DNA from 3 places in the Lysinibacillus sp. NPDC059133 genome. Region 1 is predicted to be linked to each of the others. Evidence: riboswitches for the same ligand, from Rfam matches in the RefSeq annotation. Region 1 holds a riboswitch; each other region holds the start of a gene.
What was found. A riboswitch is a leader RNA that binds a small molecule or an ion and turns the genes downstream of it on or off. The one in region 1 is predicted to bind cobalamin.
Positions count from the first base shown of each region.

Region 1 (10,959 bases):
TGGAACAGATAATGCTCTCGACATTAAAAATTCTTCATTAACTGTCGTAAGCTGTTCCTTTTCACCAGTATTTAAATTTACGTAAAATAGATCGCCAGGATTTGTAGTCGTGCTGATTGCGACTACCGCTTTGTCATGTTTATGATCAAGTGAAAAACCATAGACATACTGATCATCGTTAATCGCTGGATATAATTCTCCAGAAAGATTGCCAAAATAAATAGCTGTATTTCCATGGTCTGTCACTTGGAAGTAAAAGCTTTTATTATCCTCCAACCATTGTACACGCGGAGCAACGACACCTTGCAGGAAATCACCGACAACAAAATCACCGACTGGCGCGTCAAATTCACTCGTTACATATATCGTATTGTTATTGTCCAAATCATAAATCCATAGCTTTGCTTGTGTCGCATTTTCAAATTCTCGTTCACTGCCAACATAAGCTACGTAGCGGCTATTCGGAGACCATGAAGTAAGATAGAACATCCCCGTTCCTTCCGTTAGCTTGCGACCATGTTTCGTCTCTAAATCCAATAAGTAAATATCACTTATGAATGAAAAATCTAGATCCTCTGTTAAGTCTGCCGTGTAAGAAAGATATTTTCCGTTTGGAGACCATGTACCAAGTTGTAAATTATGTTTTCCTTCCGTCACTAGCTCTAATTCTCCAGATTCCAGATTGACGATTGCAATTTGAGAAAATTGCTCCATATCAATAAACCCAGCAGCATCTGACTTATATTTCATCTTTTCTATTACAATTGGTTTAAGTTCTTTATCATCTTTCTTATCATTATCAGCTTTATCATAAATGCTTTCATTTTTTCCTAGCTTTACTGAGAATGCGATGTTCTTTCCACATGGAGACCATACAGGTGAGGTCGCGCCGTTTTTACAATTCGTAACTTGTTTCGCTTCCCCACCTGCTTTTGAAAGAACAAAAATTTGTGGCTTGCCATTTCTCGTTGACACAAACGCGATTTTACTGCCATCCGGAGACCAAACAGGTGAATTCGTTTTATCTTCACCAAATGTCCATTGTTGCGGTTTTTTATCATTCAAGTTTATGTAAAATAAATTAGACACATAGTCCTTTTTCTTTTCATCAATATGAGTCTGTACATATACAACTTCTGTTCCATCAGGTGATACTTGTGGATCTGCCACTGATTTTAATTGATATAGATCTTCTGGTTTCATCCCTTGTTTCAACGTCATAATTTCCCTATCCCCTTTGTGTGAAAATTTCATTACCTAGTACAATATTTCGACGCCCTAAGTATTATTCCTTCTTTTAAGAAGAAATTGTTTATCAAATGATTTACATGGAATGACATAGTTAAATCGCCATTTTTTTAGCAAGTAGAAAGTCAAATCCCCATCAATAAAGAGAGCACTCCTAGAGAGATGTTATACTACATTAGCTATAATAAAAGAATCTCTTAAAATAGATTTAATTAGGAGATGGATATGTGGCAAAAACAACAGAGTTATTTTTTGTGATTCGATCTATCTTTTTAAGAAAAAACGGTAAAAAATTTTGTATAGTTCTATAGCTATTATCCTTATAAGCTATGCAGTTTTACTGACTGTACGTCCCGCAAAATATCAACAAATCATAACCATAAATATATAAACACTATACGAAATATTTTTCATCCCAATTCTGTTACAATGTTGATAAATGAATGAATAGAAACGAGGATTTTTTTATGCATGTAACAATTGGAGTACTTGCTCACGTGGATGCAGGAAAAACAACATTTTCTGAGCAATTACTATTTCATACAAACAGTATTCAAGCTCGTGGGCGAGTGGATCACCAAGACACATTTCTAGATAATCATGAGCTGGAGCGTCAGCGAGGCATTACGATTTTTGCGGAGCAAGGTCGCATGACGCTTGGAGATGATACATATACGTTAATCGATACACCTGGGCACGTCGATTTCTCTCCAGAGATGGAGCGTGCCATTCGGGTTATGGATTATGCCATCATCATTGTTAGTGCCGTCGAAGGAATACAAGGTCATACGGAAACAGTGTGGCAACTTTTACGCCAATATCACGTCCCAACCTTCTTCTTTATCAACAAAATTGACCGTGAAGGGGCAGATGTTGAAGCCGTTATGGCGCAGCTTCAAAAGGATTGCTCTGCGGATGTTCTATTCGTAGACGAACCGCTCCGTTCTGACTATGTTTCAAACGACATGAAAGAATGGCTTGCTGAACGTGATGAGCAGCTACTCGATGCTTTTCTTAATGAGACATTGGATAGCTCAAACTGCATTACTCATTTACATCAGATGATTAAACAAGAAAAGGCCTTTTTATGTTTTACTGGCTCTGCCTTAAAAGATATTGGGATAAAGGAATTCCTATCACAGCTCCCCCTATTATCAGAGACACATTTTAAGTACAATGCTCCGTTTCAAGGTGAGGTGTTTAAAATTCGTCACGATGGGCATCAACGCTTAACGTTTATCAAGGCTTTGCAAGGAACGTTACATGTCCGTGATGAACTTTCATTTGGGGACGAGACTGAAAAAGTGACGGAAATTCGACTATACAATGGCAGTCGTTATGAGACAGCTCAAGAGGTTAAAGCTGGGGAAATATTTGCAGTTAAAGGGATTAGCCAAGCAAACATCGGCGATATCATTGGTTATTCTAGTAATCCACAACCTTATGAGTTAGTACCGACGTTACAGGCAAAAGTACACTATGAAGGTGATCAGCATATAAAGGAAGTATTAAAAATGTTCCGCACACTTGAAGCAGAAGAACCTTCATTACGTGTACTATGGCATGAAAAATTTCAAGAAATTCATGTACATATTATGGGTGTCATCCAACTCGAGGTTCTTATCGAAGTGCTTCATACACGCTTCTCGCTAAACATTTCATTTAGCGAACCACAGATTTTGTATATGGAAACGATCGCCACAATTGTGACAGGCTATGGTCATTTTGAGCCATTAAAACATTATGCAGAAGTCCATTTATTAATGGAGCCAAATACACGCGGTACCGGCAATACATTTGTCAATGCATGCCATGCGGATGATTTATCAGTTGGACATCAACGACTCATTGAAAAACATTTATTCGAGCGCGATCACCATGGGCTGTTAACTGGTTTTCCCGTGACAGATATACGCTTCACGCTTTTAACGGGACGCGCACATAATAAACATACTGAAGGTGGCGATTTCCGTGAAGCAACATTCCGTTCATTACGGCAAGGGCTGGAGCAAGCTGAAAATGTATTACTAGAGCCGTATTACTGCTTTAAACTCAAAGCCCCTAGTGATTTTATTGGACGCATGATGACCGATATTCAGCAAGCTGCCGGTACATTTGACGCACCAATCTTAACTGAACATGATGCGATTGTAACCGGTCGAGCCCCTGTCGCAACATTTATGAACTACAGCACAACATTTGCCGCCTACACAAATGGGAAGGGCGTACTTTCACTACAATTTGATGGCTATGACGCGTGTCACAATACAGAAGACATTATTGCGCAAATTGGCTACGATAAGAACGCCGATCCCGAATATACATCCTCTAGTATTTTCTGTGCAAAAGGCAAGGGCTACTCCGTTCCATGGCATGAGGCACAAGCTGCGATGCATTGTATTGACTAAATTTATAGAAACAGGACATGATTTGTTTAAACTGCCCCGAAAAAGTTAGACACCTATCTAACTTTTACGGGGTTTTTTTATATTTCGTGGAGAGTTATTTTGCTATCGTGGGTATTCCCCTGCCTCGCGCGGGTATTTTCCCTGCTTTCGCGGGTATTTACCTTCCTTCCGCAGGTATTCTTGCTTCGCGCGGGTATTTACCCTCCTTCCGCGGGTATTTACCTTCCTTCCGCGGGTATTTCCCCTGCTTCCGCGGGTATTTCCCCTGCTTCCGCGGGTATTTTCCTTTCTTCCGCGGGTATTTCTCCTGCTTTCGCGGGTATTTACCTTCCTTCCGCGGGTATTCTCTTGCCCCACGCGGATATCAATCCTATGCTGGCGACGCCATTCTACGATCATGCAAGGAATATACCTTTCTCCTGGGGACATTCATCTTATCCCCCGCATCTTAGATTCACAAAGCTTGTTTCGTTTTCTGTGCCTGTTTGAAAATGGGAAATGAACGTTCTACGACAACGCAGCTATGGGAATTAGAGAAATCCATTAAAACCTTGCCTGGGCGACTTTTTAAAAGTTGCAAATTATCTATCAATTCAACCAATAGCTGATGACCATTACCTCGTGGGTGCCAGTTTAAATGATAATCATTTAGTTCCTTCACCGCTTTTAAAAATTGATGATACTCTTGCTCTACAAAATTGATCAGTTGTTTATTTTTATGAGCTACTTGCGATAAATCCTCTACATATACTTCATAAAAGCGCATCACTATCGAACACAATAAATCATTGACCCGAGCAGCACTTAGTATTGCCTTAGGGACTTGGGAAAGTCGCTCTAAATTTGGTTTTGCACGAGTCGAATCGATGCGTGTAATTAAATGATACTGCTCACCATTCACCTCGTACACAATTGGATTTGTCGGCATATACATCATAAAATCATTTGTTTTTGTTTTAAGCTGATCTGTAATATTCGCCTTTGCAAAAAGGTGCCCATTAAAACGTTCATTTTGAATCCAAATAATATCTTTGTTATATAAAATTTGATCAAACAATCTTTCATTACTAATAAGATTGTTAGCTATTAATTGATCGACCAGTGATTCTACGACCATTCTTGTTGTAGCTTTCTTGGCAACTTCAGTGCGTGGTTGCTTACAAATTTCCATATCTACATATTGCGATTCTTGTGTTGTACATACATGAATATTCGTCATACGTGCATCCTCTTTTCGTACATATTTTTCAAAACGGAAGTATTCTTTCGCATAAAAAAAGGATCTCCTACAACTAGAGGAAATCCTTCATTCTATCTTTTTCATTCGTCACATAATGTCAAATTATACCCAAGCATAAAAGAATTGCCTCGAAAGCGACTACCTTCTTTTATTTTGGGCGTTTGACGTACAGTGACGAACAGAGCATTCTGTTTTGTCAACATGCCACCTCCTATTCCTCGTAGGGTTATGGTGTGTACTCATAATAGGCAGGTATCCTGACTCATGATCATCGCTACTTTTCCCCTTCCCGTCGTTAAACAGTGGTATATGAAAAGTCGCTCACATTTACAGTTGCGGGACAGTGTCGGATTTGCACCGACTTCCCTTTTAAGTAAATTGCACGCAATTTACACCTATTACTCCACGCTATTCAGTTGTTAAATAGATCAGACAAGACATATTCTTTTCTAATTATTCCCTTTAATAGTAAAGGGTGTTCTAGTTAAAAGCAAGTCGATTGTGTTTATTTTTATTTTCCTTTTTGCACTAAAGCATCCGTAACTCTCCATCTATATCTAAAACAGTAAAAAATAATCTGGTAAATAACAGGAAATCAAATCCCTACACCTCCTACATAGACTAACTACTCTAAACTTTCTATTTTTCTCATCAGAATAAGGATGTCTAACGGCAACAATTGTATCAAAGTATCTTTCTCCGTTTGAAATTGCATTTCCAATCGAGATAGCTTCAGCACATACTGTATCAAGATAACCTAGTAGCATGTTATTCGGTAGGCTTTACCGGAATATTACCATAAGTATGGAAAAATTAATAAGATGTTCAAAAAGGAGAGCCTTTTTGAACATCTTTACTTTATTGCAATGGAATATTCAGTTCAATATTTTTTCCGATAGGATTGAAGTAATAGTTTAAATATATTTTTGCTTTGCCATCATAATTTTCAAAGTTCTCCGTCGCAAATAGGTACTGCTCATCATCTGAGAACGAGCCACTTGTATATTCTAACGTCGTGCCATCTGCTTTTACAGCACTATTTAGAAACGAATGTCGACTTCTATCATCCCATTTCTTTGCAGCAACTGATACACCTTGCTGCGCTACAGAAATATCCCAATCCAAATAATCGGGCTTCGTGAGTACTTCTTTTGTACCAAAATCGACTTCGATAAAATCCTTGCCCTTTGGAACGGCATGAACAGCTCCAATTAATATTTTGAGTGAATCTGAATCATGGAAATAGTTACTTTGTAAATTTAGTGTGAATTTACCCTCGCGAATATTTCTGCCTATAAACATGCCATTTTTAACGCCTTCTTCTCTTCGCTCCCCATTTTCCGTCACAACCGCAATATTTTCAAGAGATAAAATTTGCATCGTATTCGCTTCATCTAATTCAATATCGAGTGCCATTCTTAATGGAGATCGGCGAATTTTTGTAATCGTAAATTTCTGACTATCGACATTTACAGTACGATTCGCAGTAAAAATTTTCTCCTTAGCGATTTCATTTTGTAGTGAAAACGGAATCGAAATTTCAATATTCCCCTTATCTTTTTCATAAAAATGAAAAACCGCTTTAAAATCCTTTGATGTATAAGCGAAAGGCTCAGAAAAACTATAATCTACTGAAGAAGAGATGCGTGTTTGATAGGATTGATTGCCCGTAAATGAACCTCCGCCTTCAATTTCTTTGTCCCCTTGGAACAATTGAACTCCCTCCAAGTGTAATTCCGAAATATCAAATGAGGCATCGGCGTCATAGTAAAGTACTAATCCCGAATTATCAGCAATCGCGCCTTGCAAAGTAAGCGATAGTCCATTTTTAGACTGCGTCACATTGATTTCTTCAAAGTAGTCATTGTCCACAATATCTTTTATTCCTTTATCTCTTACAACCGCAGATACAATTACTTGAAAGCCAGGTATTTTTGCAACATGGCTAGCAATCGTAGGAGAAACACGAATTGAAAATAAAAAGCTTAAGCAAAACAAAAAGGCTATTGAAACCGAAACAATGCGCTTCTTTGCTCTTTTTTCTCGTTGAACTTTACGAAACATATCCATCCGTACTTGTTGAAGTTTCTCCTTTGGAACGTCAATCGGTAGTTTACTCATAGCCAGTCCTCCTTTTCTCCAGCGAAGTTTCTAAGCTTCTTTAGTATGTAATGAAGCTTAGACTTTACAGTACCCTCCGGAATTTGATTTAGTTCGGCAATTTCTTTGTTTTTTAGTTGCTGAAAATATTTCATATAGACGAGTTGCTGCTCCGACAAGGATAAATGTTCCAATAACCGCTCCATATCAGAGTAGATGACCCATTCAACTTGGTGATGTTCCTGAATTGAAACGGTTGGTTGACGTTTTCGTAAATGGTCTTTACAACAATTGATTAAGACGCGCACGAGCCATGTTCTGGCATATTCGTGCTGTTTAACGGTATGCATTTTTTTCAGTGCCTTGTAAACTAGGTCCTGCATCACGTCTAAAGCGTCTTGCTCATTTTTCAAATATGTAAAAGCCATGCGATATAAAATATCTTCATCCATTTCAATAAGTGAAAGTATCGCTTGATGATCCCCACGAATAGCACGCTGCACGATTTCAAATTCCATCCTTTTCGCCTCCTTCCTCCATTAGACGGAGCGATGCTTCATTTCGTTCAAAAATTTTAAAATTATATAGGAAACCGTCTATGGATTTGCCTTTAATCTTTGCATCAAAGATGTTCCTTTGAAGACATAAGTTTTTAATTCCTTCTTCAACGAACCTGCGACGTTAGTTGAAGAGCAACAATCTTTCATCTAATACCTTGTAGTCTCGGTGTTTCTAAAATTTTTGCTCCCTTCAAATAAAAAAATAGGTGTCCATTTCTGGGCGCCTATTTTCCCCTTGAAATATAACTGTTGAATGTAAAACCTCCGAGCAATATCATACAAAAAGCTAAAATAATGTTCTCTATTGAAACAGATTTAATACCATTTAGAAGTAGTATAGCTAGAACAGCTAATACAATGATGATCGACCAGAAAAGTAAATTTTGATTGTACCTATTCCTATTTTGAATTGTGCGTTCGTCTTCAATTATCTCGTTCTCTTTTTCCATTGTAATATCGGATAACGCCCAAAAGCAAAATTATACTCATAGGTATAGACCCGTATGAGTATGGCTGTTCAAATAGAGCAACTAACAAATTAATTACAACTAAAGTCGCAACGCACAACCAAATACTTATCGATTTTTTTCTGTCAGAATGCACTAGACTCATCCTCCTCAAAAATGAAAATATTCTCTACATTTTCATAAAAAAATCTTAGAGAGCCCAACTTTTAACTAGGATTGTAGGTGATTTTCTATTGCAATTACTGTTTGTCCCGTTATTCTTAGTTCTTTAGCAAATTGTTCTTGTATTAATCCAGCTTCATTTCTAAATAATTTGGCCTGAAATGATGCCAAGGCTCTAAAATTATAATCATCCTGTCCACGCTTCCAAAAGTAAAGATTTCTTTACAACTATTGTATACAATTTAACCCAAAAATGAACAAATGAATTATTCAACTAACGGAACCTAATGATTCACGAAATATAAAAAGATAAAATTTCTTCACGTTTAGTAGATTAAATCTGCCTTTTTCTTTTAACAGCACCAATCTTTAGGAAAACAGCCATTTTTAAAGTTAGTTGAGTCTGGTAGGATCTTCATACAACTTCGGAGCTTTTCGTAATTTACTTGCTTGTTCGTATGCAAATGCGAGTTTTATTAAAACATCCTCACTAAATGCAGTGCCTGCGAATGTTATGCCAAACGGTCTCCCATTTTCCATATACCCCGCTGGGACGGCAATAGACGGATATCCGGCTTTCGCGCTAATTGTCGAGCCTATATATGATGGAAACATTATCGCATCTAGCTCATATTTTTTTAATGTATAATCTATTCCTTGCTCTTGAGAAAAATACAAGTCCTCTAATTTGGCATTTAAATAGTCAGAATCTCTTAACATGTTCGGTAAATTCTCTATTGATTCCAATTTGTCCTGCCCATATTTCAACGACTTTTCTCTTGAACGTTTATTAAATTGAATTAACTCAGAGATAGAATTTACAGGCATGTGAGAAGGTAAATTTACAAGGAAATTATTTAAACTATGCTTTAATTCATAGAGCATTACTCCCCTTTTCCAGTCTCTGTGAAAAGAAGGGATTTCGATGTCTTCATTAATAACGGCCCCTTGCTCTCTTAAAACCTGAATTGCATTATTAAAAAGGGTTTCGTCATATTCCTCTGACTCATAATAAGTTTTGGAGGCATTCGTATAAACACCAATTCTAGCGCCCTTTAATCCTGTAGCATCTAAAAAGATGGAGTAGTCTTGCTGTATCCTTCTTTCACTTTTATATGTAGCTACGTCGTCTTTATCTACTCCTGTTAATACGCCCAATAAAATAGCTGCATCTGTAACCGTTCTTGCCATTGGTCCTGCTGTGTCTTGAGAGTATGTAAATGGAATAATGCCCTGACGACTTATGAGCCCTACAGTCGGTTTTATGCCGACTACTGAATTTGTAATAGCAGGACTTAAAATCGAGGCATCTGTCTCCGTTCCAATTGATAGAACAGCAAAATTCGATGCCACTGCTACCGCCGACCCCGAGCTGGATCCTCCCACATAAAGTTCTGGATCTCCATAAGGATTAAGTGTTTGTCCAGCTCGAGAACTATACCCCGCCCACATCGTACTCGACATACCATTCGCTAATTCAGTCATATTTGCTTTCCCTAAAATAACAGCCCCCGCTTCACGGAGCTTTTTTACTAGAAATGCATCCTGCCCAGCTACATAGTTTTCTAATGCTATTGCGCCTGCACTAGTATGCATAAAATCTTTCGTTTCGATATTGTCTTTTAAAACAACCGGAATTCCATGTAGAGGCCCTCTAGCCCCTTTTGTTCGTCTTTCTTCATCTAATGCCTCAGCAATAAATATCGCTTCAGGATTAATTTCAAGCATAGAATTAATTCTCTGTCCATCTTGATCATACTTAGCAATTCTGTGTAAATAATACATTGTTAATTCTTTTGATGTAATCTCACCATGTTCCAAAGCTACCTGAATATCAATTACTGACAATTCTTCTCTAAAAAAGCTATTAAACTTTATCCCCATTTAAGTTCCCCCTTGCTTTCAATACAAATCGATACGCTTCTTCTATCATTATAGTATTTAATTACTTTAGTCTAAACATTTATATTAGGCTTATCATTAATAGAATTATCGTTAAAAATACAACACCTATAACAGAACTAATTTTTGTTTGCACTATTTCTTTCTCGGTCAGATCTCTTTTAAAGTTCTTACGTTTCTGCCCCTCTATTGCACTCTTGTCTTTAAAATATCGAAATAGCGTTACTTGTCCGTTTAAAATTGCTTTCTCAGGTTTGAAGAATTGCCAAATAAACATCGCATATAAAGGAATAAATAATGCGATAAATGTTAATATTTACATCAACTCCCTTAAAGTCTTTTGTTTCAAATTTTTTAATGCTATGTTTATTCTATTCTATAAATATTCCTAAACACCTTGTATGATTTCGAAACCTTTCCTTAGAGATCCCCGCCTAACCTTCTCAGGATTAGTAGGCAACATAAAGCAATCCTTTTAGCCAAACCCTTGTATCATGCTCCGCAAGCTCGCATTTTGTATACAACGGGGTAATGTCATTGGTTGCATATTTTCCAATTCGCTACCAAACCATACTGTATTGTGCTACACTCTCTATACATATAGAATTTTCAGTTAGTTTGGACAGAGTCAGGGTTGGGGATCATTGAAGATGCTTAGGGGCATTTAGGGTGTCGTAATGTGCTTATTTGGCTTGGCTTATATTTCAACATGTCAGTGAAGGTTTGGAAAAAAATGAATAATTAATCCGGAGCTGCTTTAGCCTAAGAAAAGGCACGTTTGAGAGGTGAATGACATTGAATACTATTATTGAACTAAGAACATTAATACTTTTTCTAATTGTGCTACTTTTAATAATTCCTCTTTTTGGTTT
Region 1 is NZ_JBHZDH010000012.1:29,042-40,000, forward strand. It holds gene ACFXN8_RS08850 (S9 family peptidase) at 1-1,221, opposite strand, end outside; gene ACFXN8_RS08855 (GTP-binding protein) at 1,716-3,656, shown strand; gene ACFXN8_RS08860 (hypothetical protein) at 3,759-4,055, opposite strand; gene ACFXN8_RS08865 (hypothetical protein) at 4,111-4,875, opposite strand; cobalamin riboswitch at 5,127-5,310, opposite strand; gene ACFXN8_RS08870 (DUF4179 domain-containing protein) at 5,755-7,017, opposite strand; gene ACFXN8_RS08875 (sigma-70 family RNA polymerase sigma factor) at 7,014-7,514, opposite strand; gene ACFXN8_RS08880 (amidase family protein) at 8,579-10,069, opposite strand; gene ACFXN8_RS08885 (DUF4181 domain-containing protein) at 10,883-10,959, shown strand, end outside.

Region 2 (10,959 bases), on a different contig from region 1:
CAGGGCGAATACTTTTATATCAGTGTCATTAGTAGGGGAATAAAAGTTAAAAGTATCACGCGCCATCATGACTAGTATTGGCCTGAGAGTTTAATAAAAACCATTGAAAAAGTGCTTAGTTGGAACGGAAATAAACGCCGCGTTATAGTGAATAAAACACGAATACTTCAATAAAAAATCCCCTAGATTTTTCATCATCTAGGGGATAATTCTTTTACACCTTCAACCGAAAATTCTATCTTTCTACTACGTTTATTTTTCAGTCCAAGGGGTTGATATTTTATTTTATTTCTAGTGTATATGGTTGAGTACTAGCTTTGCCGTAGTATTCACTTACTTCAATAAAGTAAGTTCCTTTATCCAATGTGACTGTACCTACTTCAGCATCTCCAGCTCCGTAATAATCTAAAGTTTGTACTGTTTTTCCTTTTGCATCAATAATACGGATGACGCCATCTAGTGCTTTTTCTGTTTTAAGAGAGAAGGACACATCACGTTTGCTGTCGTTTTTAAACTCAAAATAGTCTTTATCACCAAACGGAATACCTGCATTTAGATATTGCTTAGCTACCCATTTACCGTCTTTTTTCGTAAGTACAGTTGGTTTTGTCGGCACACCGTTAACTAACTTGGAATCGGCATCTTCATCTGCATTTTTATGATCAAACAAAGTTAAAGTATACGGTTGGATTGATAATTGCCCAACATTGCTTCCGTTAAGGACAATAAAATATCCATGACCCTGTTTGGCTTTAAAAGAAGTATTCACATCTGTTGTCCCACCAAGACCCATTAGTATTTGAAGGAGATCTTCACCTTGTCCAAATTGTATTTCTGTTGCCATTTCTTTTGGATCAATTTTTCTATTGCCATTTGTATCTTCTATAATGGAGCCTGAAAACTTCAAGTCATTTTGAAGTTCTTTAGGTAATTGATCTAGCTGTTCTTTTGTATATGGTACAGAAGAAATAAGAAGGCTCATGACTGCATCTTTGTCATATTGTTTAAAATAGTAGAAATCTGTATCATCTTGATAAATGAGATGATCTTTGTAAGTAGTACCTGGTTGAATCTTCATAGCAGTTTTTGGTGTATTATGATTTGTTTTATCCTCTTGTGGAATAGCTGCCATTTTACTTGTTTTAAGTGTATACGGTTCAGAAGAACGGTCACCAAGATTCATTACTTTTACAACATAGGTTTTATCCTTTTTCAATGCAACTGTCTTAGCTTCGTTTTCATCAATTTTTGAACCAAGAAGTAGACTAAGTAACCCCATATCGTTAGTTAATGAAGAAACTGGTATTAGTTCCTTTGTTTCCTCATCGTATTCGAATATATTACCAGCTGGTGATTGATTTATACCTTTTTGAATGTTGAAACCATAAACGGCATTTTCTTTAGCTGTAAATGTGAAGTAATCTTCATCATCTTCAGTTTGGAAGTATGCTTTTTGATCTTGACCAATATTAAAACGAATCGCTTGCTCCATAATTTGCTCAACGTTTTCCGGTTGTTCCATAGCACCTGGATTCATGAACATATTCATAAAATCATTCATTTGATTACGTTTTTTTGTTTTATATTCATTAAAAGATGAAAGATCCTCTTGTACGTTGTTTTCTAGCATTCCTACTGATGTAAGGCCGTCTTCATCTTCAGGAAGGGTAACGACTTCACCTTTTAATGTGTAAGGAATGATGGATTCACTAACAGTTGCTTCAGTATCAATACCGCCGTTAAAGAACATTTCAAGTGTAGAATTGTTACTGTTTTCATTAGAGACGCCGATGACATACTTTTCATTAGGCAGTGCATCGACAACCAAACTTACTCCTTCGCCTTTATCTGTGCCGTAAGATGCTCGGATTGGATATGCCTCATCTAATCCTTCATCATTGACTATCTCTGTTGGTAGGTCTTCTTTTAAATAAAGCTCCATGGATGCAGTAACACCTGGAATCCCAGTTAAATCAAATTTCAGTGTCGTTGGTTCATTTACTGAAAATGTGAAATAATCTTTGTCACCTAGATGATCTTCAGAAAGTAGGGTATAGTTTTTCCCTTCTGTACTGAATGGGAATTTTTCAATATTCTCCATATGCTCCATATCTAATGAATCAATTGGTAATTCTTTAGTCGTTTGAGCTGTGAAGATATAGTTAGAATCGCCCTTTGAGCTATAGTTGCCATTATGATCTTTAACTCCAATAAGAAGGGTTCCTTTTTGATCTGCACTATATAGGTATCCTTCTTGCTTGCCTACGCGAACATCATTGACGTTAATTGGTTCTACTTTTTTATTAGAACCTTCAGGGTAGAAGTACAAATCAAATGCATAATCATATTTGTCTGCACCTTTTAATGTCATTTGAGCATATTCATTTGCATCTAGATCAACCTTGTACCATTTCTTTTCGTCCGGTTGGTTGAATACACCTTTTTCAGTATTTAATGTATCCTTTTTAAGGACTTTAGCGTTTTTCAAGCGCTCTTCTTTTGTTTCTGAATACTGTTTTGGTAAATCTTTTATATTAAACTGTAATGCTTTCACAGGATCTACAAGTCCATGTCCATATGTAAGGTCATAGCCTTCATCACCTAAATCCTTTGCGGTCATTTCAAGAATAGCCTCTATTTCATATGGCTTTAAATCTGGGTATTTTGATTTTAAAAGGGAAGCCACACCTGCAACAACAGGAGATGCCATCGATGTTCCACTAAATTTTACAAAGGATGATCCTTTTTTCTCATCATGAACGGTACTGTAAATTTCTTCACCTGGCGCTACTAGGTCAACTGATGGACCATAATTTGAATAGCTTGATAGTTTGTTTCGATCATTCGTAGAACCAACACTTATAACGCCTTCGTAAGAAGCAGGGAAGGAGTAATTATCTGTCGATTCATTTCCGGCAGCAGCTACAACGGTAACTCCTTTTTCAATCGCTTTCTGAACGGCTTCCTCCATTAATGGGTTATCACCATAGCCGCCAAGACTCATATTGATAACATCAGCGCCTTGCTCGATAGCGTAAAGGATTCCTTGTGCAATGATGAAATCATTAGCACCATCTTTTCCGTTGAATACATCAATTGGAAGAATCTTGGCATTTGGATTAATCCCATGTCCTCCAATCCCATTATCTTTTGCAGCGCCAATAATTCCTGCAACATGTGTTCCATGATCACCAGGATAAGAAGTATTGGCAGGTGCTACAGCATTATATGGAGGTAGCACTTGAGATTTTAAATCTGGATGTTTAAAGTCCACACCAGAATCGATAACTGCCACTTTTACATCATTGTTACCTGCTAATTGTAGAGCTTTATCAATTTCAAGTAGGTTTAAATGATACATATCCTGTTTCTTTGGATCTGTTTTCGTGCCAAAGGAATGATACAAATAGCTTGGGGATACATTTTTAACCCCTTTTTGTTTAGCATAAAAGGAAACTGCTTTTTCTAAATCTGTTCCTTTGTTCAGTTGGATAACATCGTAACCTAATGAAGGAATAGAGCGGATCACTTTTGCGCCAATTTTGTTATGTACATTCTTATCAAGACCTGAATGTTTGACGATAATCGTATCCTTACTAATCCATTCTTTTTGATTTTTGACTGTTTGGTCCTTATTGCTAGCAACTTTCACTAAATCTTGGTTCTTTGCTGTTTTTTGTGGAGCTTCCGCAAATGCAGAAGTTGTAGGAACCATTAGTGCTGCAGATGCTACTAAAGCGATTGATTTCTTCTTCCAGTTCTTCAACTGTTTTCCCTCCTCGGGTAGGTTATTATTTGTGACATCTATACTATTACGAATGAGTGATAGAAAAGTTTCATAAATGAGGATATATTTTTCAAAGATACCATTCTATATTTTACCATCATAGTTTACCCATCGTAAAGATTTGTAGAAAGGAGAAGTAAAATCCACATCTTTCTAAATAATGGCTGCCATTCACAATTAAAAATTCCAACTACGGATAAATTGTCTTATAGCTGCTCAATAAGTCTGTGTAAATCTTCCTTAGAACGAGGCATTTTGATGTTTTTCTCAAATAGCTTTTTGTTTTGTAAAGCAATGGCCGTTTCGAAGACCCATGGGCGTTCAAGATGGGCTCTTTCAAGCAAATCCTCTTGAAAGAACAGTTCAACGGGATCGCCATTATAAATAATTCTTCCGGCTTCCATTACGATTATTTGATCTGCCCATTCATAGGCTAACGGGATATCATGCGTCGCTAATAAAATGGTTCGTTCACCGTTTTCTAACGTAGCTAAATACTGTAAAACTTGTGCACTATAATAATTATCTAGTCCAGCTGTCGGTTCATCTAGTAATAAAACGGAAGGTTCCATTGCAAGTACTCCTGCCATTGCGACACGTTTTTTCTGTCCAACACTTAAGAAATGTATCGGTTTATTAAGCAATGCTTCAACTTCGGTTTGAGCGATCGCCCACGCAATTTTTTCTTCAATTTTTTCAGTTGTCCAGCCAAGGTTCAAAGGTCCAAATGCAATATCTTGCTTAACAGTGCCAGAAAAAAGCTGGTTGTCTGCATCCTGAAATACAATTCCAACCTGTTGACGTAATTCCTTTAATGCTTTTCTACTATAGTTAAGTGCTTTGCCTTGAAAGGTTATACTTCCTGCTGTAGGCTTCAAAATACCATTTAAATGCTGAAATAATGTTGATTTTCCAGCCCCATTATGACCAAGTAAAGCGATTTTTTTCCCTTTTGGAATCTCAAGTGTAATGTCTGTTAAGGCATGAGTTCCATCTGCATAAGCGTAAGATAAATGTGTTAATTCAAAGTATAAGTCTGTCATTAGAAAAAACCTCCATAAATGATGAGGAGTATAAAAATTGCAGCAATGCCTAGCCAATTTTTTGTGTTATAAGTAACATTCTCCTGCCAATAGACCGTTTCGCCACCACGTGCTTCTATCGCATTGTTTAGCTCACGGCTTCGTTGGAACATCTCGACAAATAAAGCAACAATCAGCAGTGAAACCGAGCGAAGCCACTGCATAGGGGAGCTGTAACCTAGTCGAGCCTGTTGAGCAAGATGAATTTTTTGCATACTGTCTAAAAAGATAAAAATAAAACGATACGTTAGCTCTACTAGCTCTACAAATAGAGTAGGCAGTCTCCATTGTCGTAGGACGTAACAAATAGATTGGACTGATGTTGTGAGAATTAAAAAATACAAACAGCTTATACTGCCAAGGACGATGAAAAAAAGCTGTTGCGCTGTAAATAAGCTCGTACTGCCGATAAAAATTGTCCAATGATGAAGAGAAAATGACCAAATGTTTGTAGGCAGCGTGCTTGTTGCCGGCACTATAGAAATTAAAATGGATACTAGACTTGATAGTAAAAAAAACCCGGGTAGCAATAGTAATTTTGCATAATATGTAGCAGGGATTTTTGCACCTAAAATGATAAAAGCACTCATCACAATAAATGTAATGAGTGAAATTCGTTCATCTCTCATGATAAGTGACAATAGAAGCAGTCCAAGGGAAAACGTCATTTTTTCTAGCGGATGAACAGACGCTAGTTTATTCATATAAGCATACTTATCAATGAGTAACATCGCTTAACCCTCTTTATGTTTGCCGCGCATTAAGCCGATGAAATAGCCGATAAATGCAGCGCCAATAGCAGCTTGTAGTGCGAATAATAAGCTTTCTATTTCACCACTTGGTGGCTCCCAAAAACTTTCAAACCATGGCTCGTAGTTAACATCTATTTCACCAATTGCTGCCTCCGCTTCGCCATCAGCACCCTCGAATTCGGCGCCTTTTTGAATAAAAAGTGGGAAGATTGCTAGCAACACAACAATTGCTAAGAGCAGTAAATTTTTTTTCATGTTAGTGAGCCTCCTTTGCTGAGAAAACACGTAAAGCTTTTAATTCACTCACATTGTATTTCTTCAAGAAGTTCATAACGATCACTGTTAAAATGCCTTCACTAACAGCAAGAGGAATTTGCGTTAACGCGAAAATACCAGCAAACTTTGTGAAAGAAGCCATAAAGCCTCCGATTTCAGAAGGGAAGGCAAGAGCTAATTGTACAGAAGTGACAACATATGTACCTAAGTCACCAAGCATTGCTGCTAAAAAGACGGCTACTGAAAATGATAACCCCATTTTTTGTGAGCCCTTAAAAACATAATAAGCAATAATAGGCCCAGCAATTGCCATAGAAAAGGCATTAGCACCTAAAGTTGTAAGTCCGCCATGGGCTAAAAGTAAAGATTGGAATAATAATACGATTGTTCCGATAACACTCATCGCTAATGGTCCAAAAAGAACTGTCCCAAGCCCAACTCCTGTAGGATGCGAGCAACTTCCCGTTACAGAAGGGATTTTTAAAGCTGATAGCACAAAGGCGAAAGCACCCGATAGCCCTAATATCATTTTTGTTTCAGGATTTTCATCAATAGTTTTACGAATAGAACGTAATCCTAAAATAATAAATGGAATCGATAAGACCCACCAAAAAATCGCCCATTCGATTGGCAAAAAGCCCTCCATAATATGCATCGCAAATGCACGATTTGGCACGAATAAAAATGCCAATAAGAAATAACTAAGCTTCCAACCTGAGAATTTCAAATATCTCTCCTCCTCACATTAAAATTTTTCGAATTAGTATGCGAACTAAACAATTTCGCCTTGGCGTAATTGCATCAGGATTTTGAATTGTGCCAGCACATTTCATTCCTTTGAAAATCCGTGACATCCGCCGGAGGCTTTATTTTCATTCAGTAGATGTTTTGACCAAGCCGGAACCATATCTGTACTCATCTGCCACCTTGAGATGGGGTCTCTTTTGAATGAAAATAAAAAACACTTCTCCGTTTGTGGAAAAGTGCATAGCTAAAAATGCAAATAAAATTCTAATCTGCTCAGCCGCACACCTATCCTCGTAGGTTGAAACGATCACATATTTTTCGGCAGGTCTCCTGGCTTTAGTTCAACGTTTTATAGGCCTTCCCATCCTTTGGACAGTGACGTTCTCTATAAAACTCCCTAGTACAGTGGCGGGACCGCGCCGGACTTGAACCGGCTTCCCTTTTAAGCGAAATGATGAACAATTCGCACCGAAAAAAGATGAAGTTGTGAGATTTCACGACAAAGTGTAACATGATTTTCCATATATATGCTATACTTTTTATGAAAAAATTTTAAATTGAGATTCTATGTCGAAAATTCTGATAAATAGATAAAGATTTCACATATTGCTATGAAATATTAAAAAAATTGTCACAAATTAAAAAAGAAATATTGAATTTTTTAAATAATAAGATATGATAGAAACAGTTTTCTATTACATTAAACTTCTTTCAGCAGAAGTCTCCCACCTCTATAGGTAGTGAGATGAATGCAGATTTAAGTTACTTTTCAGCGGGTTCCAAACACCTGCTGAAAGAAGTTAAAGCCTCCGGCGGATGTCACGGAATCGGAAATGAGTTCTTTGTACAAGCACAAAGCCGATTCCGGACGCAATTATGCCGAGGCATAATTGATATAATATAAATTCATATAAAACATCCATAAGTGCTTGAATATTTTCAAGATAATAGGGAAATCGGTGAGAATCCGATACAGCCCCCGCTACTGTAATAGCTGATGAAATCGCGGATGCCACTAGTGAAAACTAGGAAGGCGCGAAAGTAAAAGGAAGCTTAAGTCAGGAAACCTGCTTATGTGATAATGCATGCAAACTTTTCGGAGGGAGAAGTTGAAGCGAGAGCGAGTACCCGTATATTCGTTTTTATTTGGCTTCTACTAAACCTTTACTCTTCGACTAGAGTAAAGGTTTTTCTTTTTCCTAAAAGCAAATGAGGGGAGAACAACTATGACAACTTGGAATTTAGAGGGGATGAAAACACATCTTTTTATATGCAATGGTAGTAGTTGTATGAAAAAAGATGCTGAAGATATTACACAGGCAATTCGTGATGAAATACAGTTGCTAGCGCTTGATCAGGAAATACATACAACAAGGACCCGCTGTAATGGTAGGTGTAAGGATGCTTGTGTTGTCATCGCTTATCCTCAGGGGAATTGGTACCGTGTGTCGACAACGGAGCATGCGAAGGCACTCGTACAAGATTTAAATCATGAATCGTTACATAATGAGCATGTTTTTACATTGCGTGAAGGTTTGTTGCAGCGTACAGCGCAAACAACAGCCATTAAAGGTATTGAAAAGGTGAAAGAGGGGTAACAAAATGGCTCAAAAAGGTAAGATTTTCGTAGTTGGCTTTGGCCCTGGAGACTTTAAACATATTACGACTCGTGCTGTGGAAGCACTACAACAAAGTCATATGATTATAGGCTATAAAACTTATGTTGAACTGATTCAGGATTTAGTTAGTGCAAAGTCGATTATTAGTACTGGTATGACAGAGGAAGTTTCACGTGCTCAAGAAGCGGTGCGTCAAGCAGAGGCTGGAAGTATCGTATCGGTCATTTCCAGTGGGGATGCCGGGGTTTATGGAATGGCAGGATTAGTGTATGAGGTATTAATCGAGCTAGGCTGGACAGAAGCAACTGGTATCGAGGTAGAAATTGTTCCAGGTATTTCAGCTATTAATTCATGTGCCAGTTTACTAGGTGCTCCCATTATGCATGACGCCTGTACCATTAGTTTAAGTGACCACTTAACACCTTGGAATTTAATTGCAAAACGAGTAGAAGCGGCAGCAATGGCGGATTTTGTTATTGCTCTTTATAACCCGAAAAGTGGACGTCGTACGAGACAAATTGTAGAGGCACAACGAATTTTATTGGAATATCGTTCTCCAGATACGCCGGTTGGACTTGTGAAAAGCGCGTATCGTGACCGTCAGGAGATTACGATGACTACTTTAGCAGAAATGCTTGAACATGATATAGGTATGTTAACAACGGTTATTATCGGTAATTCAACAACATTCTTTTACGACAATAAAATGATTACGCCACGTGGTTATCAGCGTAAATATACACTTGGTGAGGAAAAACAACCGTTACGACCACATCAACGACTTAAAGAAGAAAATGAACCATGGGCGATGAATCAAGAAACAGGAGCAGCACGTAATGATTTTGCGACAGATCCTAATGCCAATCGTATTAAGCCCAGTTTAGCCATAACACCACAACCAAAGCTTAAAAAATCGTCACTTGAAATGGCGACAGCTGCTCTTACTATGGTAAAGGGAACGAGCGCTGTGAAAAGTTCACCTAAGCTTGTTCAACAAAAAATCGAATCCATTTTTGAATTAGCTGTAAGTCCAGGGGTAGCCAATAAATTCTTTACTCCTCAACAAATGATGACGTTAGCTGAGGTCGTTGGTGAGGAAGGGACGATGGAGTATACACCAGACCATCAAATTCATTTGAAAATTCCAACGTCTGAGCCTGAAGAAATTACAGCAAAGCTTCGTAAAGTGGGCTTTTTACTAACACCAATTGGTGACGTACTTTCGTTAAAGGCTTGTGATTTCTGTTACGGAGAAAAAACCGATTCGATTCCATATGCAGAAGAGATTCAAGAAAAGCTTGGTGGTATGGCGTTACCGAAAACTTTAAATATTGGCTTTAATGGCTGTGGTATGGCGTGTTATCGAGCCGTATTTGATGATATTGGCATTGTTTATCGTAAAAGTAAATTTGATGTTTTTATTGGTGCCAAGCCGGTTGGTCGGACAGCACATGCGGCCCAGCCTGTTGTTGAGGGATTAGAACCTGAACAGCTAATACCGCTGATCACCGACATTATCGAAGAATATAAAGCAAATGCACATCCAAATGAACGTTTGTTTAAATACTTCAAGCGTGTGAAAAAGATCCTACATTTTACGTATCAGGATATGTCTTCAAAAATAAAAGTTGAGCCAGCTCCATGCGGCGACTAGTGAGGGGTAATGAGATGAAAGCAATTTTATTTGTCGGCCACGGGAGCCGTTTAGCAGCAGGGAATGACGAGGTACGCACGTTTATCGAGCAAATGACACCTCGTATTGATGATAGCTTTTTAGTAGAAACATGTTTTTTAGAATTCGCTTCGCCAAACATTGAAGAAGGTATTACGAACTGTGTGAAAAAGGGTGCTACAGAGGTGCATGTTATTCCGATTATCCTTCTTCATGCTGGACATTCAAAAATGCATATTCCAGCAGAAATCGAACATGCGCGTGAGCATTATCCGAATATAACGTTCACATATGGTCAAACAATCGGTATCCATGAAGAAATATTTGCGATTTTAGAAGATCGTTTAGCAGAAATCGGCTTTAATGCGGAAGAAGAACATAAGGATACTGCCATTTTATTAATTGCACGAGGCGGTAGTGACCCATATGCAAATGGTGATTTTTATAAAATTACACGTTTGTTATGGGAAAAACTCCCGGTTCAGTATGTAGAAAGCGCGTTTATGGGCGTAACAGATCCTCGTGTTGAAGAAGGAATAGAGCGCTGTGTGAAGCTGGGTGCTAAAAAAGTCATTATGCTACCATACTTTTTATTCACGGGTATCCTAATGGAACGAATGAATGGTATGTGTAAGCAATTTAACGAAAAATATCCTGATTGTGCTATTCAAATTGCCAACTATTTTGGCTATCATGAGCGTTTACAAAATGTGCTATTGGAGCGTATTGAGCAAGCTGTGAATGGCACATCAACAGGTATGCAAGATTTAGAAAATTATCGTGCTTATGCGGCAGTGCACGGACCTGCGCATCATCATCACCATCATGACCACGATCATGAACATGACCACCACCAACACGACCATGACCATGACCATGACCATGACCATCATCACCATGAAGAGGAGCCAGTGAAATGATTTTCATGTTAGCGGGGACGAGCGATGCCAGAAATCTAGCACTTGAACTACAGTCAGCAGGTTATGCTGTGACTGCAACGGTCGTCACTGATTCAGCCGCTTCA
Region 2 is NZ_JBHZDH010000002.1:190,182-201,140, reverse strand. It holds gene ACFXN8_RS02310 (S8 family peptidase) at 281-3,766, opposite strand; gene ACFXN8_RS02305 (energy-coupling factor ABC transporter ATP-binding protein) at 3,994-4,830, opposite strand; gene cbiQ (cobalt ECF transporter T component CbiQ) at 4,830-5,600, opposite strand; gene ACFXN8_RS02295 (energy-coupling factor ABC transporter substrate-binding protein) at 5,604-5,876, opposite strand; gene ACFXN8_RS02290 (energy-coupling factor ABC transporter permease) at 5,878-6,624, opposite strand; cobalamin riboswitch at 6,948-7,132, opposite strand; cobalamin riboswitch at 7,551-7,733, shown strand; gene ACFXN8_RS02285 ((2Fe-2S) ferredoxin domain-containing protein) at 7,871-8,242, shown strand; gene cobJ (precorrin-3B C(17)-methyltransferase) at 8,247-9,917, shown strand; gene ACFXN8_RS02275 (sirohydrochlorin chelatase) at 9,932-10,855, shown strand; gene cobK (precorrin-6A reductase) at 10,852-10,959, shown strand, end outside.
Region 2: another riboswitch for cobalamin. It lies ahead of ACFXN8_RS02290 (energy-coupling factor ABC transporter permease); the one in region 1 lies ahead of ACFXN8_RS08865 (hypothetical protein).

Region 3 (10,959 bases), on a different contig from region 1:
TTCATAACAAAAAAGAATACAATCGAACTGATTACAATCGCAGTAATTAATACGAGAAACGTATTTTTCAAAATGGATGATGCTGATTGGTCAATTTCCTTTGCAAAAATTGTCCCTGTGATTTTCCAATTTGTCAGTTCATTCGTTGTAAAGAACATAATACGGTCATCACCGTCAAAGACATATTCAAACGTTCCCGATTTGTCGTCGTATATTTTGTCGAGGAAGCTTTCTTTTAATTCGCCACCCGGTTCTAAAGTCGGATGTGAAATGACCAAATTATTCTCACCAAAAATAGAAGGATATCCATTTTTCCCTATTTTTATAGAGTCCGAAACTTTTTGAAGGTCTGTCAATTTCAAATCAATTGCCACTACCCCAGATTGATCTTTTAGCTGACGAGCAATTGTTACAACCATATCTCCTGTCGCTACATCTTTATAAGGATTCGTTATTAAAGTTTCTCCCTTCAAAGCCATAGCTTCTTTATACCAATCTCTTTCCAAAGGATTGTAATCAGCGCTATTCGATTTTGGTTCTACAAATATTTCTCCGTCATTTGTTCCAAGATAAATGCTTAAAACATCTGGACTCAGCTTCATATATTCTTGAAAATTCGGTAGTATTGTAGTTTCCTTCTGTTCGTACTTAGAAGAATTTATTTCCTCGCTAAAGGTAGCGATTTCATTTATTTTTGTGCTAATAGCACTATCAATTAACGTATTCAAAATTTTAACACTTTCATCTGCACTAAAAAGTATTTCTTCTTTTATCGAATTTTTTGCTGAAAGATACGATAAGCTTCCTACAGAAATAACTGGGATTAGTAAGATAAGAGCAAATAATGTGTAGAGCTTCCCCTTAAAGCTTCCAAATAATCGTTTCATGCAACAGCTCTCCTTTTGTCTTTACGAGTTCTTAAAATGTGTTTTGTCCAATTTTGTGGTTTCTTTTTAGATTCAAAGAATGCCCCCAACACACAACCTCCCCCCTCATATCGATTAAATTTTCTTCTATTGTTTTTATCGGACGAAATACTTAAATTCTAACACTTTTTTTCATTTTTTTGATTTTCTCGACATAAATCGCGCTCTCCACGCCACTATCCACTAAACATAGAACCCCTATGAATCATTCTTTATGTATGATTCATAGGGGTTCTTGTGTCAGTATTTAAATGTTTGAATTGATTCTTGTAAGTCAATCGCCATTTTTGCCAAATGTGTAGAGGCTGCTGCTACTTCTTCCATCGCTGCATTTTGTTCCTCAGAGGATGCTGCAACACTTTGAACATTGCTACTCGATTTCATGGATACTTCGCTAATGAAGTCGATTTCTTTAACAAGTTTTTCAATATCTTGATGGATTGTTCGAATAGCCGCTGTAACTGATTCGGTTTGCGCTTGCACATCATTAATGGCATCGTCAATTTGTATGAAATTATCTCTTGCCACATTTACTTTTTCACGACCAAGCATTACTGAATCATTACTACTGATCATATCTTCCTCGATAATTCTTGTATCTTCAGTAATTTGCAAAACAACCTTTTCAATGTCTACTGCTGCTAAATTCGATTCATCTGCTAGATTCCGTACCTCTTCTGCTACTACAGCGAAGCCCTTACCATGCTCACCACTGCGCGCAGCTTCTATAGAGGCGTTGATAGCCAATAGATTTGTTTGGGTAGCAATATTTTTAATAACATTGACTGCTGAGACGATTGCTGCTGTATTGTCATCTAAGTCTTTAACACGTGTACTTAGCTCTGCTGTATTATCCGCAATGTCATTCATCTGTTCAATGACATTACGAACTGAAGAACGTCCTATGCTAGCCATATTTTTAGTTTCCACCGTTGCATCGTTCACATGATCAATACTTGTTGATATGTCATTCATTTTTTTCAAAATGTGTGAGGATAAGTTTCGTACATCACCTGTCAATGTATCCTGTTCTTCAATACCGTGTGCAATATCTTGGATCGATTCTGAGACAACTTCTGTTGCCTGTGTCACTTCCATACTACTCGCTGTGAGCTGCTCGGATGTTGCTGCTACCTGTTCAGATGAATTACCAACTTGCTTCATCGTATGTCTAAGTTTTTCCGCCATTGAATTAAAGGAAGCTGCCAGCTGGGCAAACTCATCTTTTGTTTTAAATTGCAGGTGCGTTTGTAGATTGCCAGTTGAGAATTTGTCCATTTCTATTACTGTTTGTTGAATATTTTTCGCTACTCTTCGACCAAAAACTGTCGCAATTATAATGCTTATAAGTAAGGAGACCATTGCTAGTACAGCAATCTCTTTGCCACTTCTGTCGCCTTTTTGCTTTGTAGCCTCTATACGAGCCTGCATTTCATCCTGCTGAACGGTTGCCATCGTTTTCCCAAACTCAACAAGCTTTAGAGAACCTTTCCCTAAAACCGGTAATGCCAACTGCTGGGCTTGCTGTTTTTCACCACTTTGAAAAAGCGGTACAATTTGTTCATCTAAAGGCTCTTCCCATGCCTCTAACTGCTTTAAAAACTGTTCAAAGTCCGTATTTTTATGTTCAAGTTCTTCAATACGCTGAATAGATTTATGTAAAGTTTCTCGTATTTCAAGATGGTTGTTGAGCATGTCTTCTTTACCATATAACATATACCCTCGAATGGCAGCATTTGCACGAACCGTTTGAAAGGAAATATCATTATACAAGTTCATTAATTCCGTATTTTTTTCGATTTCCGCAAGTGTGTGTTTATTATCATTTAAAAAGTACATGGCAATACTAGTAATTAGTAATAGAAATACTAAAACTATACCAAAAGCAAATTGCAGTTTTCGTTCTACCGTTGATTTCATACGACTCCCTCTATTCCACTATTAACATTAATCCTCTTAAGTATAGCCTAATCATACCTTTTATCCTATAAGAAGTGCGTCTTTTTTCATAAATTAACACTAAAATTTTACAAAAATTAAAACACATCTCCAAATGTCTTGACTTCTGTAAATTCTATATGGCTGTTTTTAGTAGTTAATGGGGCTTTTTTTGGCACATCACTAGATTAGAGATGCCATATTTTTAATATAGCCAATCTAGATGTGAAGGTTATTCCTCTAGCTGCATTTTAGAAGAAAAACAGATAGTGACTGCATTAAAAGCGGTTGCCACTCCTATTTGGCCTCGGATGAATACATAGATGGTAATGCAAATTAATGGTTCTCATACGATTTATGTACGAAATCATTGCTAATGAGCGAACACAGCAGTAGCCTTTGAAATCACAACATCTATTGACGAAGAAGCTTCGATGTATCAGCTTTATTTTGCATAGAAAAACAGCAAAAAATCGTAGCTATAAAATTGGCTACGATTTTTATTTTTTTGATTCTTCTCTTAGGCTAGCACGTCTTTTGTCTGTCCCTGGGATGCATAGGCAGAATAGCGTTGAATAGTTCGAGTGAAGCGGGGTGTTTAAATGGATCGTCCTTGTTTATTTCCTCAACAAGTCGACCTTTATGCATCACTAGTATTCTATCTGATATAAAGCGTGTTACATGTAAATCATGAGAAATAAAAATATAAGATAGCTTCAGTTGCTTTTGTAGTGATTGTAGTAGTTGCAATATATTTTTCTGCAATATCATATCGAGGCTACTGATAGCCTCATCTAACACAATAAGTTTGGGGTTTATAGCAATTGCTCTAGCAATATTTACGCGTTGCTGTTGACCTCCACTAAGCTGTGAAGGATATTTATTGGCATTATTGCTTTCTAACTCAACACAGTTCAGTAGCTCCTCGACCTTACGTTGCCTTTCGCTTTTGGAAAAATTCTCGAAATTAAGAAATGGTTCTTCTATTATCTCTGCAATAGTTTGCTTTGGATTAAAGGAGTTAAAGCTATTTTGAAAAACAGCTTGTAAATCTCTGCGAATTTCCTTTTTTTCTTTAGAGCTAGCTTGATATAAATTCACATTATTAAATCGTATAATCCCACTCGTTGGATTCTCTATGCCCAAAATGATCCGAGCTAATGTACTTTTTCCTGAGCCACTTTGACCGACCACTCCTAAGCATTCGCCTTCCTGAAGTGAAAATGTAACCTGTTGTAATACTGGTGCTTCTTGCTTTTTTTGTATAAATGACTGTCTCTGATGATAGTACTTCTCAACATTCGTCACCTCTAATAGAGCCATCTACTACCTCCTCTAAAAAGTGATTCTCGATTGTAAAAGTTTCTTTGTATACCAATGCTGTGGCGCGTCAAAAAAATCAAAGACATTCGCCTGCTCGATGAGTTCTCCCTTATACATAACAGCAACTTCATCGGCAATTTCAGCAATAACACCAAGATCATGTGTGACGATAATAATCGCTGCATCGGTGTTATTTCGAATTTGATTGAACAATGATAGTATTTTCTTTTGATTGACTGTATCAAGAGCTGTTGTAGGTTCATCGGCAATATATAATTTAGGTTGCATCGCAAAAGAAAGAGCAATCATAACACGTTGTAACATCCCTCCACTTAATTGGAAAGGATAATATTGCAATAGCTTTTCCGGATTAGGTAAATTTACTTTATTCATTGCGGAAATAGCTACCTGTCTTATTTCTTTTTTATTCATGACGTAATGCGCTTTTATTGTTTCCCGAAAATGCCTTTCTATTGTTTGATTACTATCAAACGCTACCAATGGATTTTGTGTAATCATCGATATGTGCCTTCCTCGGTAATCTCTTAATCTTTCTTTGGTTACAGATGTTAAATCAGTATTTTGATATAAAATTTGGCCCGTCGATTTTGCCATAGCCGGAAGAGATTGCATAATTGCTTGACATAACATTGACTTACCACTACCGCTTTCACCGATAAGCCCTAATATACGTCCTTTATTTGCAGTTAAATTAATAGCAGATAGGATTTCCTGCTCTCCTATTTGCACATTTAAATCTTTGACTTGTAATAAGATTTTTCTTTCCATAGCTATCCCTTTCAATGACCAACTTTCTTGTTATGACCAGATAAAATAGTAAATAATAGGACTACGATGATTATGGCCGCACCTGGATAAAGCATAAGCTCAGGATGTAGTCGAATATACTGTTTGCCCTCACTAATCATCATTCCCCACTCAGGAGTAGGAGCTTGAACACCTAATCCAATAAATGAAAAGCCAGCAATTTCTAAAATGACTTTTCCTAAATCGAAAGAAATAATAGTCAGCATCGGCGCCATTATATTTGGCACGAAATGACGTAGGATTAGCTTCACTCCTGAAGTTCCACTAATTTTTGCAGCTTTTATAAATTCTTTTTCACGAACGCTTATAAATAGGCCTCTTAAAATTCTTGAATAATAAATAGTTTGAGTAACAATAAGGGCCAATAAGACATTTCTTAAGCTTGGACCCAAAATACCTAGTAGTCCAAATGCAAGAACAAGCGTTGGGAAAGCTAATAAAACATCACAGATGCGAATAAATAAATAATCAATGATCCCTCTCTTAAAAGCCACTATTGCCCCGATACATATAGCAAAAAAGCTTGCTATTAATTGAATGAATATAGCTGACCCTAAAGAATAGCGAATACCTAACAGTATACGTGAAAGTATACATCGACCTAAATGATCTGTGCCGAGAGGATATGCCCATGATGGTTCTAAAAACTTCTTAGAGACGTCTACTAAAAAAGGATCATTCGGCATGATCAACGGCGCAAAAAGCCCCATTATCCCAATAAATGTAAGAAGAGATATACTAGTCAATTGTTTACCGTTTAAACTTTTATGTAATTTAATCACTCTACTCTCTCCCCCTCACCATCATTAGCTGCGGGTCAAGAACTCGATGTAATATATCTGTACATAAATTAGCAAAAACATAGATGATAGCAATTATAAGAACATAACATTGCACAACTGGATAATCCCTATTAATAATTGATTCTATTAAGTAGCGACCTAAACCAGGCCAGCTAAATACCTGCTCGACAATAACTGCCCCACCCAATAAATTCCCAAGTGTCATACCAAGCATCGTCGTCAGTGGAATAGCAGCATTTTTGAAGACATGTCGACTGAGAATAACAGATTGTTTTAACCCCCGTAAATGTGCATACTGAACATAATATTTTTGTAATTCTTCTATGACACTTGTACGAATTGCTTGAACAAACAACCCAAGAGTTGGTAATGCCAAAGATACGGCTGGTAAAATTATATGTAACATCGTCCCTTTACCATTTGTCGGGAAAATGCCAAGCTTCAAACTAAATAAGTACAGAAGAAAAAAACCTACCCAAAAAGTTGGGATGGATACACTGATAATAGATAATAAGCCTACAATCCTATCAAATACGGAATTTTTATAAAGAGCACTTATAATACCAAGAGGAATACTAAAGCAAAGAATACATACAAATGCAGCTAGGGCTAATTGAAAAGTTGCCGGTAGTTTTTCTACTATTTCTTGAGCAACGGGTAATTTACTCACAAACGATGTACCAAAATCGAAGTGTAACACACCTTTTAGCCATATAAAATATTGAATAGACAAAGATTGATCAGTGCCTAATTCCGATCGTAGCGCCTGTATTGCTTCTGCTGTCGGGGCGACTCCTGACAGTCTAAGTATGACCTCCGCTGGCTCTACTGGAACAAAACGAATAAATAAAAAGGTCATGATTGAAACTCCTAGTAAAACAAATGGTAATGTAATTACTCGTTTTAGACAAAAAAGCCAAATTGATTCGTACATTTTTTCATCACTTCCCTAGTCTTCATAGTGCAAAAAGAGAGGAGTCATAATAGACCCACTCTCTTTTCATTCTCTTACTTTACATCCATTTGAGCATAAGGAATATCATATTCAGATGCACGGGGGTTAAAATCTTTCAAATATTTATGGTAAATAACATTATTCGTTTCATATGAAATTGGATAAAATAATGCTTGGTCATGGAACATTGTTAAAATATCTTTATACAATTGCACACGTTCCGCTTCATCTGTCCCAATTAATAATTGATGTATTTTGTCATCAATTTGTGTTGCATTTTCTAGGCCTAATTTCGCTTCATAAACACCATTTGCATTCGGTGTTGCTGATTCGTTTGCGAAGCTGTGTGGGTCTGTTGGTGGACCGTTTGTGCGCCAGAAATTAATATCTACTTGATTATCCATTAATTTTTGGAGCCCTACCATTACATCAGCGCCTTCAAGTTTTAATTGAACGCCTATTTTAGCTAATTCCCCTTGCATTAATTCTGCCATGGGTTTTTGGATAGCATCTGTGGCAATATAGATTAAATCTAATGTAAGAGGTTGCCCATTTTTAGAACGGATTTTATCACCATTTTTTAATGTCCAACCTGCTTCATCTAATAACTGCTCGGCTTTTTCTGGATTAAATAGGATTGGTTTTAACTCAATATTGGCATATGGAATAGCATCCCAAAACAGTGTATTGGCAACCTTTTCTGTACCATGGGTAATACTTTCAACCATTTGTTCTTTATTAACAGCGTATTGAATAGCCTGACGTACTTTTAATTCTGCTAAAGGACCAGATTGTGTATTAAAAAGTAATGCACGTGTAGATAAAGGTTCAGATACAGCCGTTTTGTATTGATTGCTGTCTTTTAAGAAAGTGTAGTTATCTAAGCTAATAATGCCACGACCATAAATTAAGTCTAATTCTTCATTTTCAAATGCCAGTGAAATAGATTCTGAATCTGGTATAATTTTCACTTTTACTTTGTCTACTAGTGGCTTTTCACCCCAATAATGTTCGTTGCGGCTAAAAAGTGCATATTGATCTTTTTTATATTCGGTTAATACCCATGGACCTGTTCCAACCGGAGCTTTAATACCTTTATTTGTTGCATCTCCCTCATGGAATCCGTTATCCCCTAAGAAGCGAAATGGTCGCACAAAAGCCAGTTCATTTAATACAGGGTAATAGGGTGCATCTAATTGAAGACGAATTGTATAGTCATCTTCTTTCACAACATCTACAATATGATTCACCATTCCCATCCAAGAGTGTGTATCACGATCTGCTAAAACTGCATTAAAATTACGAATAACATTATCTGCATTAAAGACTGTCCCATCAGAGTATTTTACATCTTGTCTAAGATGAAATATGTAAGCTGTTTTATCGTCAGAAATTTCCCAGCTCTCCGCTAATTTCGGCGATATTGTCCCGTCATCGTTATATTCTACTAATGATTCATATACCATTGCTTGCGCAGTCATTTGGTTTGGTAAATAGGTATGCGGATTTAAAGGCCCTATATCTAGCGGCCAGCCAATTGTTATCATTTTTCCTTCATTATTATTTTTGCTAGAAGTTTTACTTCCATTACCTTCACTCGAGCTTGAACAGCCTGCTAAAATCGTTAACATCAGTATTAGAATGAACGGTAATAATTTTTTAAAAAATATCATTATGATTGCTCCTGTCTATTCTTGGGTGTTAGAAAATTAAAATATATATGTTTCTCCACTATACTTCTAACTTGAAATACAAAGTAATCGTCATTACTTTGCTCTCTCTTTATTTACACCTCACTTTGATGTAAATTACTTAGATTAGAAAAAGGCATAAAAAAAATCCTTATTCCACGTGAATAAGGATAGAAAAACTCATTATTAAAAGCCTTCCATCCATCTCCCTATCTTTCGTAGATCTACAATGAATCATACTACAAGCAGGCATTCTGGCTTATGAATCTTCATTTTGCTTCACCTTCCCGAGTACTTACTCAGTGGTATTTGAAACAAAACTCCTCATTTACAGCTGCGGGACAGCATGGGATTTACACCCATTTTCCTTTAAATTAAGTGAAAAAGTTTTTTCACTCAAACTTGTAATGTTACATATTAAATTTTGTATTAAACATAACACGCTTCAAAGATACACGTCAATTTTATTTTCTGAATATAATAAAGTTTTGCGATTTTTAAACAAAGATATGTATGTATATTCCATCAAAAAAGCCATCTCACACTAGTGAGACGGCCCCATTTCTATTGTTGATGTTTTTTTAACATTGATTCTGTGAAAGGCTGAGATTGTCCCTTTGGAATACTTATTGTTTGCCACTCAGAACCCTTTACTTGCTTAGCAATGCAAACGATTTGACCGACATGTTGTGAATAATGGGACATTTGTCTTTCAATCGCATCTATCACGGAATGTCGTTCTCCCCTTATCGTTACAAACCCTTGTAAATCAGCTTCCGTTAATTTTTGTAAAGCATCTAAAAATACTTGCCAGCCCTTTTCCCATACTGTCATTACCTCTTCTTTTGTCTGAAGGCTATCCATAAATTCATCATCACGATTTCTCGTTGATTTCTCACCATCTGTCGTAAGAAAGTCAGTCCATCTCGATATCATATTTCCACTAACGTGTTTTACAATCACTGCGATACTATTTGAATCTTCATTATACGCCCAGTGCAATTGGGCCTCTTCCAGTTGGTCGAGTGTTTTATCGCCTAGCTCTTTGACACTTCTAAATCTTTTCTGGACAACATTTAAATACGTTTGCGCTACTGTCATTGTTGAACCCCCCATCCCTTTTCTACTATTTTAATATAGACTGAATGAGATGTGTCATTTTGGTAACTAGTTGTTGCCAAAAATAAAGTATTACTTACTCACGAGGGGTTCTTTATCACCACTGATCGCTCCCCCCTCACCAATCGAGCTTTAGCAGGCAGTTATTTTCCACATTACTTCTTTGCTTTCGCTGAATTTATGTGCGAGATAAATTCCCTCGCAAGAGCAACCATTTTTTCTTGTGCTTCCTGTTGATCACCATTTAATTGATAGCCTATTTGATATGCATAGCCATTATAATACGTATAAAACTCATTGGCTTTTGTACTCATTTGATAAATACGCTTGTCTGCCTCATCATAATTATAGTATACATACGCGAAACCTTTATCCGGTGTCATCGCATGATAATACAAAGGATCCATAAAATTCAAACCTACATTCGTGATTTCCCCTGAAAACTCCTGACTATCTTCCGTAACTTTATAGTTTACTGGATTATGATTTACATTTGTTACTGTCAAAATAATATATTGACGATCCACTCCAGTGAGAGACTTTTCTTTATAACTAAATTGAAATTGCTTTTGCAGGCTACCATCTTGCATCTCTGATGTTACCGCATAGACCTCTTGTAGATTTGATTTAAACGGAAGATCTTCAGGGTCTATTAAATGGACAGCATTCCCCATAGTAGCTGCCACTGCTTGCATAGCCTCGAAGCCTTGAAGCGGTGCATAAAATTTGATATTTTCGCGGTGAATAAATTGATCTGCTATTTGAAAATACTGACTGAACGTTGTCTCTGTTCCTTCAACTTCTGTTTTAAATAAATCAGTGAATGATTGTTTTTCTTCTTCATGAAGTATTTCTGTCGTTAAATGATCCATCGGTTTCGAAGCTTGCCATGCAATAAATAGTAAGATAGAGCATGTCATCATGACCGCCAGTGCACGATGCGGCCAAAGTTTTTTTGATGGATACGGCTCTTGCCGAACCTGTTGTCGAACCTTTTGAATGATTGCTTCTTTATGTGCTGAGACATCCTTCAATACGTGCATTGTATGCTTATCCATGGAAAAGTACCTCCCATTCAATATGCTGTAAGTCTACTTTTAATAATTCCTTCCCTTTCTTTAAACGAGATTTAACGGTACCCTCAGGAATTGCCAGTAGTTCTGCTATCTGCTTGATCGTCATCTCCTCCAAATAAAAATAGACAATTGCTTCACGTTGCTTTATTGGTAACCGTAAAATGGCTTCATCTAAAAGAGCTTGTTCATCTTGACGAATGAGTGTATCTTGTAAAACAGTTTTTTGTTTGGCAAAAAAATTATGCTGAAATGTAATTTTTCGATAAGCCCAGCTTTTTAAGTAATCCTTACATTTATTAA
Region 3 is NZ_JBHZDH010000001.1:214,690-225,648, reverse strand. It holds gene ACFXN8_RS01100 (methyl-accepting chemotaxis protein) at 1-887, opposite strand, end outside; gene ACFXN8_RS01095 (methyl-accepting chemotaxis protein) at 1,167-2,846, opposite strand; gene ACFXN8_RS01090 (ABC transporter ATP-binding protein) at 3,390-4,187, opposite strand; gene ACFXN8_RS01085 (ABC transporter ATP-binding protein) at 4,200-4,976, opposite strand; gene ACFXN8_RS01080 (ABC transporter permease) at 4,988-5,797, opposite strand; gene nikB (nickel ABC transporter permease) at 5,799-6,752, opposite strand; gene nikA (nickel ABC transporter substrate-binding protein) at 6,827-8,446, opposite strand; cobalamin riboswitch at 8,692-8,885, opposite strand; gene ACFXN8_RS01065 (DUF1572 family protein) at 9,029-9,565, opposite strand; gene ACFXN8_RS01060 (hypothetical protein) at 9,739-10,641, opposite strand; gene ACFXN8_RS01055 (RNA polymerase sigma factor) at 10,634-10,959, opposite strand, start outside.
Region 3: another riboswitch for cobalamin. It lies ahead of nikA (nickel ABC transporter substrate-binding protein); the one in region 1 lies ahead of ACFXN8_RS08865 (hypothetical protein).